DNA from 2 places in the Undibacterium sp. Ji49W genome. Region 2 is predicted to be linked to the other one. Evidence: riboswitches for the same ligand, from Rfam matches in the RefSeq annotation. Region 2 holds a riboswitch; the other holds the start of a gene.

Region 1 (4,424 bases), on a different contig from region 2:
AGCATGAGGGTGATGATGGCACCGCAACCAGTGGCAACGATGACACCGGTCAGCAACAAGACAGGTGCACTGCCATCGGTGCTGCCAGCACCGCGCAGATCACGGTAGGCCAAACCAAACAACAGCAGCGCTACGGTAATCGCACCGGCAAAGGCAGCCACATCCACCAGCCAGAACGCGCCAAAAAAAAGTATGGTTGCCAGCGCACCGACAGATGCACCGCCAGATATGCCCAGCACATAGGGGTCAGCCAGCGGATTGCGTAACAGCGCCTGCATCATGACGCCGGCCAGTGCCAGTGTGGCACCGGTCACAAAACCGGTCAGCGCACGACCAAGACGCAAATCCAGCAGACTGCCGGGCAAGGTCGTTGGCGGGCCGCGCAACAATTCCAGCAAGGCTTGCCATAACTCGGCAAAGCTCAGCGATACAGAACCGCACACGCAAGCGATCAGTATGCTGGCGACAGCAGCGGCCAATAAAATCGGAAGAACCAGTCCGGCACGTTGAGCAACCGCCATCCTGGCTGATTGCTTACGCTGTCGTGCAGAAAAAAAAGACGCCATCATCGGTCTGGTCCATAGGTAAAACAGGTGGTGATGTGCAGCGTCTTTTGAAAATCCGAACCTGCACATCAGTCATTGAGCTTGTAATGTGATGGGCGATACAGCAATATCCGCTGCATCGCCTCACACCAATGCCAGACTTATTTAAAGCCGTAGTTCACACCAACAAATACATTCGAACCGGCCGTTGCATAATTTCTTGCCAGTTCATAGTCTTTGTTCAAGGCATTGTTCCAGCGTGCCAGCACGGTGGTATTTTTTGCCACTTCATAGGTCGCATACAGGTTCAGCAAATTATATGAACCCAATTTTCTGGTGTTGGCTGCATCATCAAAACGGTCACCAGAGTAGATGGTTTCCACGCCAACTTTTGCATTCGAGAACGCATATTCAGCAGCCAAAGTACCATGCTGTTTGGAACGGCGTGCCAGGCGTTTGCCTGTCGTGTCGTCTTTCGGGTCCTGGATGTCGATGGAAGCACGCAGGGTCAGATCAGCAAAACGGGTAGTGCCGCCTACTGTCAAACCAGACAGGGTTGCTTTATTGACGTTGTAAGCACAACCAAACTGATGAGTCGCTTTTTCTACAGGGCAGACATTGGTGCTGACCAGCAGATCCGTTGCCTTGTTTTGATAATACACAGCGCTCAGCTGCGTATCGCCCTGCTCAAAATACACACCGACTTCTGCATTTTTTGCTTTTTCTGGTTTGTTGCTGGCAACGCCATAACCAGGGTAATACAGTTCATTGAAAGTTGGTGCACGGAAGCTGGTGCCATAGCTGGCATTGACGCGCAGGGCGTCAGTAAAACGGTAACCGTAAGCAACGCTACCTGTGGTATTGGAACCATATTGCGAACTGCGGTCGTTGCGGATGCTGGCGCTGGCCAGATGCGCATCTTGCTTGAATACATACGATGCAGCAAATGAATTCGTCGTGCGTTTCGCGCCGTTGATGCCCTCTGTGGCCACGCCTGAAGAAACAGAATCAACATTTTCTTCACGCGTTTCGGCGATCAGTTGCAGTACGTCTTTACCGATACGGATATCATTCTGGAAGCTGACGCTGTTCTGACGCGTATCGATCTGGCTGGAGCCAAAGCCTGTACTGAAGCCCTTGTCTGCCGTTTGTGCATATTGCAGCGAGGCAGACCAGTCATCAGTGAACTTGCCACGGCCAAAGATGGCGATGGTTTCCAGTGTACCGATATTGTGGTCATCTTTTGCTGCACCGGAATCATACTGTGCGTCATTGCGGCTGTGTAAAACACTGGCACCCAGTTCAAAACCCTTGCTGATTTCCCATACCAGACGGCCATTGAAACTATCCATCTTGTAGCCATCTTTGTCCGCGTTATAACTGGAACCGACGCCGGGTTTGGTGGCAGAGAATCCATCACTCTCTTCATGTCCCGCGTTCAGGCTGAGGCTGATATTACTGGCAACAGAGCCGAACAAACCTGCCTGCAATTTGCGTGTGCCATAGCTACCCAGACCAGCCGATACGGTAGGTGTGATAACGCCTGTACCTTTTTTAGTGAATATCTGTATCACGCCGCCCATGGCATCTGCGCCATACAGGCTGGACAAGGGACCATACACGACTTCGATACGGTCGATCTGTGACAGTGGGATGGAAGACCAGCTTGCACCACCTGTGGTGGATGAACCGATGCGTACGCCATCAATCAACACTACGTTTTGCGCATTATTACCACCGCGCAAAAACACGGAAGATGAAGTGCCTGGTCCACCGTTGCGGGTAATTTCTATGCCGCGTTGTTGTTGCAACAGGTCGACAATGGAAGCAGCGCCAGATTTGGCGATGTCTTCCGCAGTGATGACGACATTGTCAGCAAGCACGTCTTTGGCGGCTTGCGCCTGGCGGCCAGCGGTAATGACCACACTGGAAGCCGCGCTAACGGCAGCAGTTTGTGCAAAGACAGTAGAAGACGGGAATGCAGCGGCCAAGGCCAGGCTGAGGGCGAGCGGTTTGAATACAGATGTCATGATTTTCAGAAAAATAAAACATGCAGCCGACGTCCCCGCAGGCTGCAATGGAAAAAGCAATAGGAACAATCGGTATCGTCAGCGCCTGTGGCCTGATTGAAAAGGGGACGCAGCTTTCTGCGTCTGATTTTCACGAAATATCCCCGTCCGTATCACTTCACTTATTCTGGCCGGTATCCGGGCTGACAAATATCACCATCTGACCTTCCCATGCACATTGCACAGTGGTATTGGAAAATGGCTGGCTACAAATCTGAATGTGAAAAAACAAGCATTCAGTCTTTGCAGCAACTTGTACACCGTTGCGGGGGCAGCACACGTTTGTCTGGCATAGCCAGGCGTCGTGTTTCCCGTTTAACCGCAGATATGAATATATCCACGAGCACCAAAACCCCGCCATTCTATAGACAGATAGGGGTAGCCGCAAGTTAAGGGACAGTAAACACTGAGGCAGATCAGTTTATTAACTTATTGAAAACAAAGCAGATTTGCCTTGCCAATGTTGCCCGACAGTACAATTTCAGGTCAGATGCGCGGTTTTGGATATCCACGCGACAACAAGTTGCGCATGCAATTCAGACATTTCTGATAACAGCATGCCAACGTTATAACTATCACCGCTAAGAATGGCATGCCTGACCGTGCCCTTGCAACTGACCTTGTAGAGCTCGGCTTCTTGCACGATACCGGGGATTTCTATCATCATGGGATAACTGCGCAGGGGAACCAGGTTTTCAGGCGACTGCAAGAGCACCCCTTCTGCCGATATATTGATCACTTTGGTGAATATCAACCTGCCATCCGGCATTTTGATACCAGAGCGCCAGGTTACTGTGACACGGGGTGATTTTCTGAGTTCTATCATGCGATGGCCATACACTGCGGGCTTTACTGTCAGTCTTGCGTAAATACTATCTGCATTATTTATGAAATACCAGTATTTCTATATATTCACCAAAAGCAAGGCTGCGGTTTTGCGCGCAAACCAGTTGCGCCAGTTCATCTGCTGCCATGCCATCCTGCCAGGTCAGCAGCATGCGCATAATGCCCGCATGGGCAACCACCAGGGCTTCTGGCAATTGCATCTGGCGTACATCTGTCAGCCAGGCAATCACCCTTTGCGCCACATCCAGCGCCGATTCACCACCGCCAGGGCAATATGTTGCCGGGGCTGCTGCCCATGCATCAATCTCTGCCCTGGGAACGGCATCCCAGGCGCATAGTTCCCATGCACCAAAGTGCATTTCCATCAAACGCGGGTCAAGTTGCGGCTGATCATGCAGTGCCTGTGCCAGCAAGGCACAGCGCTGCAAGGGGCTGGAAAATACAGGGATACCGGCAGACAGTTTCTGGCGCATCTCTATCGCCAGCATCTGGTAATCTGCGGCCAGCACAGGCACATCGGCCTGCCCATAGCACAGACCATCGGCAATCTGTGGTTTAGTATGGCGCAGCAAATGCAGGCGCATGTTCATTGCACCTGAAAAGCCAGCAAACCCAGATAAATGCCTACCTCTGCCACCTGCTGCGTGGCCCCCAGGCAGTCACCAGTAAAACCATTGATACGACGCTGGAACATGCGTGCCATGCGCCAGGTCAGCAAGCACATCAAGACCAGCGCCATCAGGATTGAAGCTGGCGGAAAAGGAAAGAAGTGCAGCAGCAAGGCCGACGGCAGCAATACTGACAGGCATGCGATCAAAAATTCACCAGTATGCATATCTTGCGCCAGTGGCTTGGCCTTGCCTTCATGCCGCGCATAGTGCATGCGCCAGATCAGGCTGCATGATGCCAGACGTGACAAGGGGTGAGCGATAAAAAGGATGGGCACAATCAGCGCTGGCGGCAG
Region 2 (4,424 bases):
GGCAAAGCCGGTGTCGGTTGCCAGGCGCTTGGCCATGGCGCAATACACTGAGGCATTGTCGGCCTTGCTGTCGAGTTTGCTGGCGGCGAGACGTACCATCTGGCGGGCAGCGACCAGTTCGGTTTGCATGTCGGCCAGTTTGAATTGCAGTACCTGAAAATCAGATAGTTTCTTCTGAAACTGCATGCGCTCATTCATATATGTTTGCGCGCTATTGAGGGCCGATTGCGCTGCACCGATGGAGCAGGTGGCGATGTTGATGCGGCCACCATCCAGGCCACGCATGGCGATGCGAAAGCCCTCGCCTTCTTCACCCAGCAAGTGGCTGCGGGGTATGCTTACCTGGTCAAAGTTGACAGTGCGGGTGGGCTGGCTGTTCCAGCCCATCTTGTCTTCTTTCTTGCCATAGCTGATGCCGGGCAAATCTGCCGGTACGGCAAAGGCAGATATACCGCCTGCACCATCGCCCCCCGTGCGCGCCATGACGACCAGCATATTGGTGGCACCGGCGCCTGAGATAAAGGCTTTGCTGCCATCGAGGATATAGCTGTCGCCATCCAGACGTGCGCTGGTGCGCAGTGATGCTGCGTCAGAGCCTGAGCCAGCTTCGGTCAGGCAATAGGAGGCCAGCTTCTCGCCTGCGGCCAGCCTGGGTACCCATTCCTGCTGCACCTCTGGCGTGCCCCAATTGGCAATCATCCAGCTTGCCATATTGTGTATCGTGATGTAAGCCGTGGTTGAAGGGCAGGCGCGTGCCAGCTCTTCAAAAATGATTGCTGCATCCAGCCGCGTCAGGCCCAGTCCACCCAGTACTTCTGGCACATACAGCCCGCAAAATCCCAGCTCCCCGGCATGGGCGATAACGTCCAGCGGGAAGTGGGAAGTGGCATCCCAATGCGCGGCTTGCGCCGCCATTTCATGGGCGGCGAAGCTGCGGGCAGATTGCTGGTAGGCGCGCTGGTCTTCACTAAGATCGAAGTCCATGATGGCCTCCGATTACTTCAGCGAGATGGTGGTATTCACCTTGCCAGCGCTGACGCTGTCATCAAACCAGCGTGCCGTGATGGTCTTGGTCTGGGTGTAGAACTGTATGACTTGTTTGCCGTAAGGCCCCAGGTCCCCGAGTTTGGATGCACGTGAGCCGGTAAATGAAAACAGCGGCACAGGCACAGGGATAGGTACGTTGATGCCGATCTGGCCTACATCGATATCTTCTTCAAAAGTACGGGCGGCAGCGCCAGACTGGGTGAACAGTGCCGTGCCGTTGCCGTTAGGGTTGGCGTTGATGATGGCGATGGCGTCAGCCAGCGTATCCGCCTGCATGATGCATAGCACAGGGCCAAAGATTTCTTCTTCATACACGCGCATGCCGGGCTTGACGCCGGTGAAGACCGTAGGGCCAACGAAGTTGCCGTTCTCATAGCCTGGCACTTGTGGTGCGCGGCCATCCAGCACCAGATTGGCACCTTCGGCAATACCCTGGGCGATCAGGCTTTCTACTCGCTCTTTGGCGGTGCAGGAAATGACCGGGCCTATGTCAGTATTGGCTTCTGCACCCGCATTGATCTTGAGGCCGCGGGCGCGGTCCAGCAAGTCTGGTACCCACTGGTTGGCTTCACCAACGAGGATGACCACAGACAGCGCCATGCAGCGCTGGCCAGCCGCACCAAAGGCAGCACCTGCGAGGTTGTTCAGGGTTTGTTCTTTATTCGCATCTGGCAGGACGATGGCGTGGTTCTTGGCACCCATCATGCACTGTGCACGTTTGCCCGCCAGCGTCGCGCGGTTATACACATGGGTGCCTACGCGGGTAGAGCCAACGAAGGACACCGCCTTGATATCAGGGTGATCGCAAATCGCATTGACGATGTCTTCACCACCATGTACCACATTCAGCACGCCAGGTGGCACGCCAGCCTGCATGGCCAGTTCAGCCAGACGCATGGTGACCATGGGGTCTTGCTCGGATGGTTTCAGGATGAAGGTATTGCCGCAGGCAATCGCCATGGGGAACATCCACAGCGGTATCATCGCCGGGAAGTTGAAAGGGGTAATGCCAGCACACACGCCCAGCGGCTGGTTCAGGGTATAGGTATCGACACCGCTGGCAACGTTATTGGCGATTTCGCCCATTTGCAGGTTGCCGATATTGGCCGCATGCTCAACCACTTCCAGACCACGGAATATATCGCCTTCAGCATCGGCCAGGGTCTTGCCCTGTTCGGCTGTCAGCAACGCGGCCAGCTCGGCCATGTTTTCACGTATCAGTTGCTGATATTTGAGGAAGATGCGCGCGCGTGTGCCTATCGCTGTCTTGCGCCAGGTCTTGAAAGCGGCCTTGGCCGCATCGACTGCGGCCTGCATTTCGTCTGGTGTCGTAAACGGCACATGGGCCAGCACCTGTTGCGTGGCCGGGTTGATCACGTTGCGCCATTGCGTGGATTTGGAGTCTATCAATTCGCCGTTGATCAGCAGTTTGACGTTGGGGACCTTGGTAAGAGTAGCCATGATGCTTTCCTGAACCTTCCTGATTGCGCACGGATTCACGGCGGGCTATGCCCGCAACAAGAGCCGCACTGATGCCTGAAAAACAGGATGATCACCACATGCAGAAACCTGCCGCAGCAACGATCCTGACCATGGACATGCACCGTGTGGATGCACACCCGCCACGCACCTTCCGTACGTGACCAGACCTTGGGAAAAACAGTGAAAGAATAGTATTGAAGACAGGCATCTGCCCGCCATCAGGCGCGCCATGCAATATCCCAAACATAGCCTTCCGCAATGTTTTTTCCAGCGATCAACAGGCCGGTATCCGGGCTTGCAAGTCTTGTTACATCGCCTTCCCAGTCATGCATGACCAGTGGCGTGGATGATGTAACCGCACTTGCCTACCGTTGCGGAGGCAGCAGGGGCTTGAAACCTGCTTACGATCTTACTGCGCATGCGTGATCGGGGCTCATGTGCTGCTCAAAATGCTCATGTACTACAAGTACATTCCGCTTTTTGCGCTGCTCTTCACTCCCGCTGACGCACGCTCGCTACAGATCGTAAACACGTTTTTAGGTCTTGATACCAACCATCACTTGTCAGTGACAGCGATCAGGACGACCACTTTCCCGTTTAACACAGCCCAAGAAATTGGGATGTGCACCTGTTATTTTTAGAATAGCATAAGACTTGACGTTTACGTAAACGTTAATCGATGTGAATGGATGAAAAAAATTCAGCGACGCCTGGATGCGGCAATCTGCATAAAGTTGCCAATCGGTAAAAAATGGCAGAAATCGGCAAAAAGCAGGTTTGCTCCAGATTGAGTATCATAAAAGCCATTGGTACTTGCCAGCATGGGGCAAGTACAGTCTGTCAAGCACAGTGCATACCTGCTCCTTGAAGGATGTCAGGTGCTTCAGGTGCCTCAGGTACCATTAACCAGGAAAACAGCAATGACCAGTCAACACAGCCAAGACAATGCCAACAACAGGATGGAACGCGATACCTTTGGTGAAATCGCCGTTCCGGCAGATGCATTATGGGGTGCGCAAACCCAGCGTTCACTGCATCACTTTGCCATCTCTACTGAAAAAATGCCGGATGCCCTGGTGCTGGCACTGGCACGTGTGAAACGTAGTTGTGCCATCGTGAACCGTGATCTGGGATTGATGGATGCCCGGTTTGCCGATGCCATCGTTGCCGCCGCCGATGAGGTACTGGCCGGCGCGCATCCGCATGCCTTTCCGCTGTCGGTATGGCAGACCGGGTCCGGCACGCAAAGCAATATGAACATGAATGAAGTGCTGGCCAATCGCGCTTCCGAAATATTGGGCGGCACCCGCGGCATGAGTCGCCTGGTGCATCCGAATGATCAGGTGAATATGGGGCAGTCATCGAATGATGTGTTCCCTACTGCCATGTATGTTGCTGCCTGTCTGACGGTGACGCAATCCTTGTTGCCAGCCCTGCGGCAATTGCATGCTTCGCTGGCTGCCAAGGCGACTGAATTTGCCGATATCGTCAAGATTGGCCGCACGCATTTGCAGGATGCGACGCCACTGACGCTGGGGCAGGAAGTCTCTGGCTGGGTGGCGCAGCTGGCGCATGCGGAACAGGCCATCAGCCTCAGCCTGCCGGCTTTGCAGGAACTGGCCATCGGCGGTACGGCGGTTGGTACAGGCCTGAATACCCATGCAGAATTTGGTCAGCGCGTTGCCGCCAGTCTGGCGCAGGATACCGGCATAGGCTTTATTGCCGCACCCAACCGTTTTGCCGCACTGGCGGCGCATGATGCCATGGTCAGCTCACATGGTGCATTGAAAACCCTGGCGGTGGCCTTGATGAAAATCGCCAATGATATACGCTGGCTGGCTTCCGGCCCACGTTCTGGCCTGGGTGAATTACAGATACCGGAAAACGAACCCGGC

What was found. Region 2 has a riboswitch for cobalamin ahead of ACO0LK_RS01480 (CoA-acylating methylmalonate-semialdehyde dehydrogenase). Riboswitches for the same ligand answer to the same signal wherever they lie in the genome.
Region 1: another riboswitch for cobalamin. It lies ahead of ACO0LK_RS11155 (TonB-dependent receptor domain-containing protein); the one in region 2 lies ahead of ACO0LK_RS01480 (CoA-acylating methylmalonate-semialdehyde dehydrogenase).

What each region holds. Positions count from the first base shown of each region.
Region 1 is NZ_JBMPOW010000007.1:262,434-266,857, reverse strand. It holds gene ACO0LK_RS11160 (FecCD family ABC transporter permease) at 1-566, opposite strand, end outside; gene ACO0LK_RS11155 (TonB-dependent receptor domain-containing protein) at 707-2,575, opposite strand; cobalamin riboswitch at 2,727-2,980, opposite strand; gene ACO0LK_RS11150 (PilZ domain-containing protein) at 3,096-3,440, opposite strand; gene ACO0LK_RS11145 (histidine phosphatase family protein) at 3,496-4,044, opposite strand; gene ACO0LK_RS11140 (adenosylcobinamide-GDP ribazoletransferase) at 4,047-4,424, opposite strand, start outside.
Region 2 is NZ_JBMPOW010000001.1:335,365-339,788, forward strand. It holds gene ACO0LK_RS01475 (acyl-CoA dehydrogenase family protein) at 1-984, opposite strand, end outside; gene ACO0LK_RS01480 (CoA-acylating methylmalonate-semialdehyde dehydrogenase) at 997-2,508, opposite strand; cobalamin riboswitch at 2,793-2,981, opposite strand; gene fumC (class II fumarate hydratase) at 3,450-4,424, shown strand, end outside.